3 regions of the Shewanella sp. CAL98-MNA-CIBAN-0140 genome follow, and region 3 is predicted to be linked to each of the others. Evidence: predicted binding sites of a transcription regulator. Region 3 holds the regulator's gene; each other region holds the start of a gene.
The links. Region 3 encodes sigma-54, which starts transcription at its own class of promoters, with help from an activator protein. Its sites were predicted from a motif close to GTTGGCACGNNNNTNGNNT; they were not measured.
Positions count from the first base shown of each region.

Region 1: norV (anaerobic nitric oxide reductase flavorubredoxin) is a predicted target of sigma-54. The motif match lies at 1,297-1,315, and genes of this name have one in related genera.
Region 2: flgB (flagellar basal body rod protein FlgB) is a predicted target of sigma-54. The motif match lies at 1,127-1,145, and genes of this name have one in related genera.

Region 1 is NZ_JBEOPI010000012.1:31,845-34,126, forward strand. Features, by position in the region: gene norV (anaerobic nitric oxide reductase flavorubredoxin) at 1-1,242, opposite strand, end outside.
Region 2 is NZ_JBEOPI010000007.1:27,599-29,880, forward strand. Features, by position in the region: gene flgD (flagellar hook assembly protein FlgD) at 1-252, opposite strand, end outside; gene flgC (flagellar basal body rod protein FlgC) at 276-692, opposite strand; gene flgB (flagellar basal body rod protein FlgB) at 695-1,093, opposite strand; gene AAEY93_RS05265 (CheR family methyltransferase) at 1,230-2,063, opposite strand; gene AAEY93_RS05270 (chemotaxis protein CheV) at 2,124-2,282, opposite strand, start outside.
Region 3 is NZ_JBEOPI010000005.1:74,967-77,248, reverse strand. Features, by position in the region: gene lptB (LPS export ABC transporter ATP-binding protein) at 1-424, shown strand, start outside; gene AAEY93_RS04180 (RNA polymerase factor sigma-54) at 567-2,051, shown strand; gene hpf (ribosome hibernation promoting factor) at 2,077-2,282, shown strand, end outside.

The sequences.
Region 1 (2,282 bases), on a different contig from region 3:
TTTGGCTAGGGATGCTGGTGAAATGGATTTAACATTACTAAGATCATGCCATGCCCAGTTTTTGGCAATCTGTCGCCCATGGTCGCGGCATTCGCGCATGGCTTTACCATCAGGTCGCCATTTTGCTTTTAGGCCCACAATCGTATCAAATCCGGCATCGGTAAGACGGGTGTGAATACGATCGACCGCACCGCCGTTCCAACCGTAGCTGCCAAAGGCACCGGCTTTTTTATCTTTAAAACGCAGGCCGGTGATCTCTTCTAGCATCCCAGCGACTTTCGGCATCATCACATTATTCATGGTAGATGAACCCACTAATATGCCTTTAGAGCGGAACACATTGGCTAAGATGTCATTTTTATCATGGCGGGCCACATTAAAGACTTTAACTGACACCCCAGGATCAACATCGTGGATCCCCTGAGCAATGGCATCAGCCATCATGCGGGTATTATTAGACATTGAATCATAAAAAATAGTGATCCTGTCTTCCTGATAATTATCTGCCCATTGCAGATATTGATGAATAATCTGGGTAGGGTCATCGCGCCACACTACGCCATGGGCGGTGGCAATAATATCAACTGGCAGATTAAAGCTCAGCACCTCGTTAATTTTAGCGGTAACCAGTGAGCTAAACGGAGTTAAAATATTGGAGTAATAACGTAAACATTGGTCCATCAATTCAATCTGATCAACCTCATCGTTAAACAGATGCTCATCGCAGTAATGTTGACCGAATGCATCGTTACTAAACAATACGGCATCCTCGGTTAGATAGGTCATCATACTGTCTGGCCAATGCAGCATAGGCGTTTCAATAAACACCAACTGCTTGCCGTTACCGATATCTAGCGTGTCGCCGGTTTTGACAATATTGAAATGCCACTCTGGATGATGATGTAAGCCAGTAATGGAATCGATAGCATTTTCGGTACAGTAAATCGGGGTATTAGGGATTTTAGCCATCAGAGCCGCTAACGCGCCTGAATGATCTTCTTCAGCATGATTAATAACAATGTAATCAATCTTATCTAGGTCAATTTCCATCTCAAGATTTTGAATAAACTGCAGGCTGAAGCGATGATCAACGGTATCGATTAAGACATTTTTTTGCTCACGGATAAGGTAACTGTTATAACTCGTCCCTTTGGTTGTTTTATATTCAGTGCCATGAAAATCCAATATTTCCCAATCACGTTGGCCAACCCAGTCGATATTACTTTTAATGTGAATTGTCATATTTACACCTGTATTAAATTGAAAAGTTACAAATTCATAAAGTTAAATATTTTAATGCAGACTGCATGCCAACTAGTTAAGTAACTGATTAATTGGGTAATTATTTAAATTAAAGTTTAGTCGTTGTCATATTAACAACTCTAAAAGGTGTCTTAATAACACCCACGTGTCAAAATGACACGTTCAAGGTAGTGTCCTCTCAAGAGTCTAATAAAGACCTGATCACTGGCCGCCTAGTCTTTGGTCACCCTTACTTGCTTGGCGGTAATGAATCATGGCTAGACCAAGACACATGATAGTGAGCTAGACGAGACTCCTTATGGTAATAACCGTGAGTAAGCAGGCCGCTTTTCTGATGTAAACCTGAAACATTGCTCAGAATTCATTATGTAATGTTAATTATCTAGAGCTCACTCTATTGAAAAAGCCCCCCAATTGAGTACCTGAATAGTCCTAAAATGTATCGCAATAAATGCTGAAAGAGGCTATGTTATTGATTAAAGTAATAGCTTGGCTAATTTGTTAAGCTTGGTCAGCAAGGAGTAGAGTTGCTCGATAATGTGAGGTGATGATATTCCTCATTTTCATTTAACATGTTAAGTGCTGGCAAGTCTCATACAAAGTGCGATGGTTTTTATTGGATTCTAAGGATGATTTACTAAAAAGGCTCAATCTTAGGGAATGTGCTATTCTTTTCTAGAAACGTGTCATTTTTTTGCTAGCGTACATAGACACGATCTCTAGCGCTAGGATAAAAAACTATTGGAATAAGTAGATTTAGCGGGGGTGAAACTAATTACAAGCACAATAGTCATGGGAATTATCATTGCAAGACAACAGCCAAGACAATTTATTGATGATAATCGGTTGAATATACCCACGCTGTGGAACGCTAACACAGCGTCCGGAGATTGATGTTAACTGGCGATGATACCAACGTCGCATGGAATTATTTTTGCTTAAGAAATAAAAGTGTTATCTATGGTGGATGACTAACTTCCGCACAATAAGTTTAGTCGCCAAGAAGTGATCAAGCTTTA
Region 2 (2,282 bases), on a different contig from region 3:
AACCGGTTTAAAGGGATCTTGCATCGACAACTGTTGACTGAGTAAAGCAAAGAAATCATCTTGCTTTAACATCTGATCTTTTGCTTCAGGTATCGCACTTTCTTCAGGTAAGCGAATTCCGTCAAGAAAAGGATTACCTGTGGTCGTGGTGGTCGTATTTGCCTGCACAGAATTTTTGGTTGTAGCACTTGTGTTTGAAGCACTACTGGACTGTTGCGGTAAAGACTGACTGTAAGAGTTAACGAGGCTCATTGTTACCTCCTTGAATAATCATACTATTTACCCATCCTTAACGTCTGTTGCAACATAGACTTAGTTGCATCAGCCACCTGAACGTTCATTTGATAAGAGCGTGATGCAGAAATCATATCGGCCATTTCTTCCATCACATTGACATTAGGTTTGTAAATAAAACCATCACCATCCGCCATTGGATGGTCTGGCGAGTATTCTTTTAATAATGGTTTGTTACTTTCGACAATGCCTTTAACGCTGACGCCAGGCGAACTGTCTTGCTGGCTATTGGCTTTTAGCATTTCGGCCTCAAAAACAGGATGACGTGCACGATAGGTTTTATCGACACTGCTTGACACCGAATCAGCATTGGCAATATTACTGGCGGTAGTATTCAAACGCACTGACTGCGCTGACATACCCGAACCAGACACATTGAAAATATTAAATAAACTCATGATTAGTCACCTCTCAATGCTTTACGCATGCCATTAAATTTGCCCTCAAGAAAGCCTAATGACATTTGATATTCGAGCGAATTTTGCATAAATGCTGCTTGTTCTTTCTGGGTATCGACGGTATTACCATCGCCAGTATCGGCCTGATTTGGTATACGATATTGAACATGTTGTTGACTTAACGCCGTTAAATCAAAATGTTTGTCTGTGGTTTGACTCATACTCAAGCCCTGTTGATGCGAGCTTGCCGATTTCATGGCAGCAGCAAAATTAACATCTTGAGCTTTATAATGAGGAGTATTGGCATTGGCGATATTACTTGAAATTACTTCTGCTCTTTGAGCTCGAATGCCCAAAGAATATTGGTGAACACCTAATGCATTATCGAAATTAATCGCCATAAAATTGCCTCCATCAGCTAACTGATAGTAATAAAGCAAGGGTTATGCCAACAATTTAATTTTTAAACGAATAAAAGACAAAAACAAACATGCCGACGAATGCCGGCATGATAAATAGCTTAACTTGTTATTTTATCTATATTTTCTTTTGGTAATAAATACCAGGATTACAGCGAACCATATTAAACTCATCACTTAAGCCTGCTAGAGATTCTGACGCACCCAAGAATAAAATACCTTTAGGATTAAGTGCGGCAGCAAATTGCCGCAAAATTTTAGTCTTTGCCTCTGGCCCAAAATAAATCAATACATTACGGCAAAAAATAATATCGTACTTACCTAATAAGCTATAACTTTCAAGTAAATTATGTGCTCTAAAGTTAACTAAACGCTTAACATTATCTTTCACTGTCATGTTGCCCGACGGTAAAGCATCAAAAAACTGACGTTTACGCTCTTCAGACAAGCCACGAGCCAGCGCTAAACCATCATATTCAGCATTCTTACAGCGCTCTAACATTGATGGTGACAAGTCCGTTGCCTGAATCGTCGCGCCGCCCGGTAAAGCACCGGGTTTACGCTGTTGATATTCCAACACTGTCATCGACAAAGAGTAAGGTTCTTGCCCAGAAGAACATGCCGCAGACCATATTTTTAACGGTCTGCCAAGCTTACTGTATTCAGGCAATAGAGTATTATTAAGTAATTCAAACGGATAACGGTCTCGAAACCATAAGGTTTCATTGGTGGTCATTGCATCTATCACTTCAGCACGCAGTTGACGTTCTATCGGTTTCATCGACTTTTTAACCACCTCAGACAAAGAAGGTAAATTATGCTTCCCCATCAACGGCGCTAAACGACTGCGGACTAAATATTGTTTATTCTCACCTAACACAATACCGCTATGCTGCTCTAAAAACAGCCTAAATTGATTGTACTCTGCTTCAGCAAGTGATTTATCTGTCACATTAACTTCCTAATATGTGGCCGATGAGCTGAGCATCCAATATTGTTCAATATTAGAGGCTTATAAACTCAAATGTTTGTTAACCGCTGAGGCTAATTCATCGGGGTTAAACTTAGCAATAAAGTCGTTAGCACCTACTTTTTCTACCATTGCTTGGTTAAACACACCACTTAATGATGTGTGTAGAACTACTTTTATGTTCTTTAATTTTGGATCATC
Region 3 (2,282 bases):
CGTGTTGCAAACCCGCAAAGAACTCAGTACAAACCAACGTATTGAACAGCTTGAGCATCTATTAGAAGAGTTCCATATTACCCATATTCGAGACAGCCTAGGCATGTCGTTATCGGGTGGTGAACGTCGTCGTGTTGAAATTGCGCGCGCTTTAGCCGCCAATCCAAAATTTATTCTACTCGATGAGCCCTTTGCTGGTGTTGATCCGATTTCTGTCATCGACATAAAAAAAATCATTCAACAACTTAAAAGCCGAGGTCTAGGAGTATTAATTACCGACCATAACGTACGTGAAACGTTAGATGTCTGTGAGCGAGCTTATATCGTCAGCCAAGGTAATTTAATTGCCGAAGGCACACCTGATGAGGTATTGAGCAATCAACAAGTTCGGGCGGTGTACTTAGGTGAACAATTCAAGCTATAGTTACTTTACGGGCCTTTAGTCTATCTAACTCATTTGATTGAACGATATCTAAACAGCGTTAAACATCATTGATGTACGTGACAATCCATTACAGTTTTATAAATTGTCACTTTTATGGAAATCATCTAGGGATAAGCGGTAAATGAAAGCGTCACTCCAACTTAAAATGGGTCAACACTTAACCATGACCCCACAATTGCAGCAAGCCATTCGCTTACTGCAATTATCGTCATTGGAGCTACAGCAAGAAATCCAACAAGCATTGGATTCAAATCCATTACTTGAAATAGAAGATGAGTTTTCTGAAGCAAAAGACCCCGTAAAAGAAAATCGCGACCAAGCTGATACAGACTTCAGTGACAACAGCATTGTCAATATTGAAAAAGACACCTCAACAGTCGACACAGCAGAATCTATGACCAAAGAAACCATGGATGATTTAGCCATGGATACTACATGGGATGAAGTGTACACCGCCTCGCCGATGTCAGGTTCAGGTAGTGCTAGCATGCGCGATGATGACATGCCGTTTCAAGGTGAAACCACCGAAGGTCTGTATGAACATTTAGAATGGCAGAAAAATCTCACTCCATTTTCAGAGACCGATCTTGCCATTGCCACAGCGATCATCGACGCCGTGGATGAACGCGGTTATTTAACCCAAAGTACCGACGATATTCTCGAAGCCATGGGTGACGAAAATGTTGAGTTAGATGAAGTTGAAGCTGTATTAAAACGAATTCAACACTTTGATCCCGTTGGTGTTGCTGCACGTGATTTAAGTGAATGTTTATTGATCCAATTAGCGCAATTCTCTAACACCACACCCCATATCGATAATGCCCGTTTGCTAATCAAAGACTATTTAACCTTAATTGCTGGGCGTGATTTTAGATTATTGATGCGCAAAACTAAGCTAAAAGAAAATGAGTTACGTGACGCCATCACCCTAATCCAATCACTCAATCCTCGTCCAGGCTTATTGATCACCGCCACCGATGACGAATTCGTTATTCCCGATGTCACGGTACTAAAGAAAAATGGCCGTTGGGTTGTAGAGTTAAACCCAGACAATATGCCCAAAATTGGCGTTAATCAGCAATACGCCGCCATGGCTAGAAGCAGTAAAAATCAGTCTGACAGTCAATTTATTCGAGGCCATTTGCAAGAGGCTAAATGGTTTATTAAAAGTATCGAAAGCCGCAATGATACTCTACTCAAAGTGGCAAATTGCATTGTGCAATTTCAGCAAGGCTTCTTTGAATACGGTGAAGAAGCCATGAAACCTATGGTGCTAAATGATATTGCTGAAGCAGTAGAAATGCATGAATCGACAATTTCACGAGTCACCACACAAAAATATATGCACACCCCACGTGGACTATTTGAACTAAAGTACTTCTTCTCTAGCCATGTCAGCACTGACGATGGCGGGGAATGCTCATCAACAGCAATTCGTGCTTTTATCAAAAAGCTGGTTGCCGCAGAAAACCAGAAAAAACCATTGAGTGACAGTAAAATGGCTCAACTTCTGGCAGAACAAGGCATAAACGTTGCTCGTCGTACGATTGCAAAATACCGAGAAGCAATGCTAATCCCGCCCTCAAACCAACGTAAGAGTTTATAACCTACAAGGTTGTGGAGGATTTTCTATGGATATAAATCTGACTGGACGTCATGTCGAAATAACTGAATCTTTACGTGAGTATGTTAATGGTAAATTTTCAAAGCTTGAACGACACTTCGATCAGATCCATAATGTACACGTTGTACTCCATGTAGACAAATTACAACAAAAAGCAGAAGCCAAAATCCACGTTAATGGCGCAGAGATTTTTGCTATGTCAGAAAATACTGA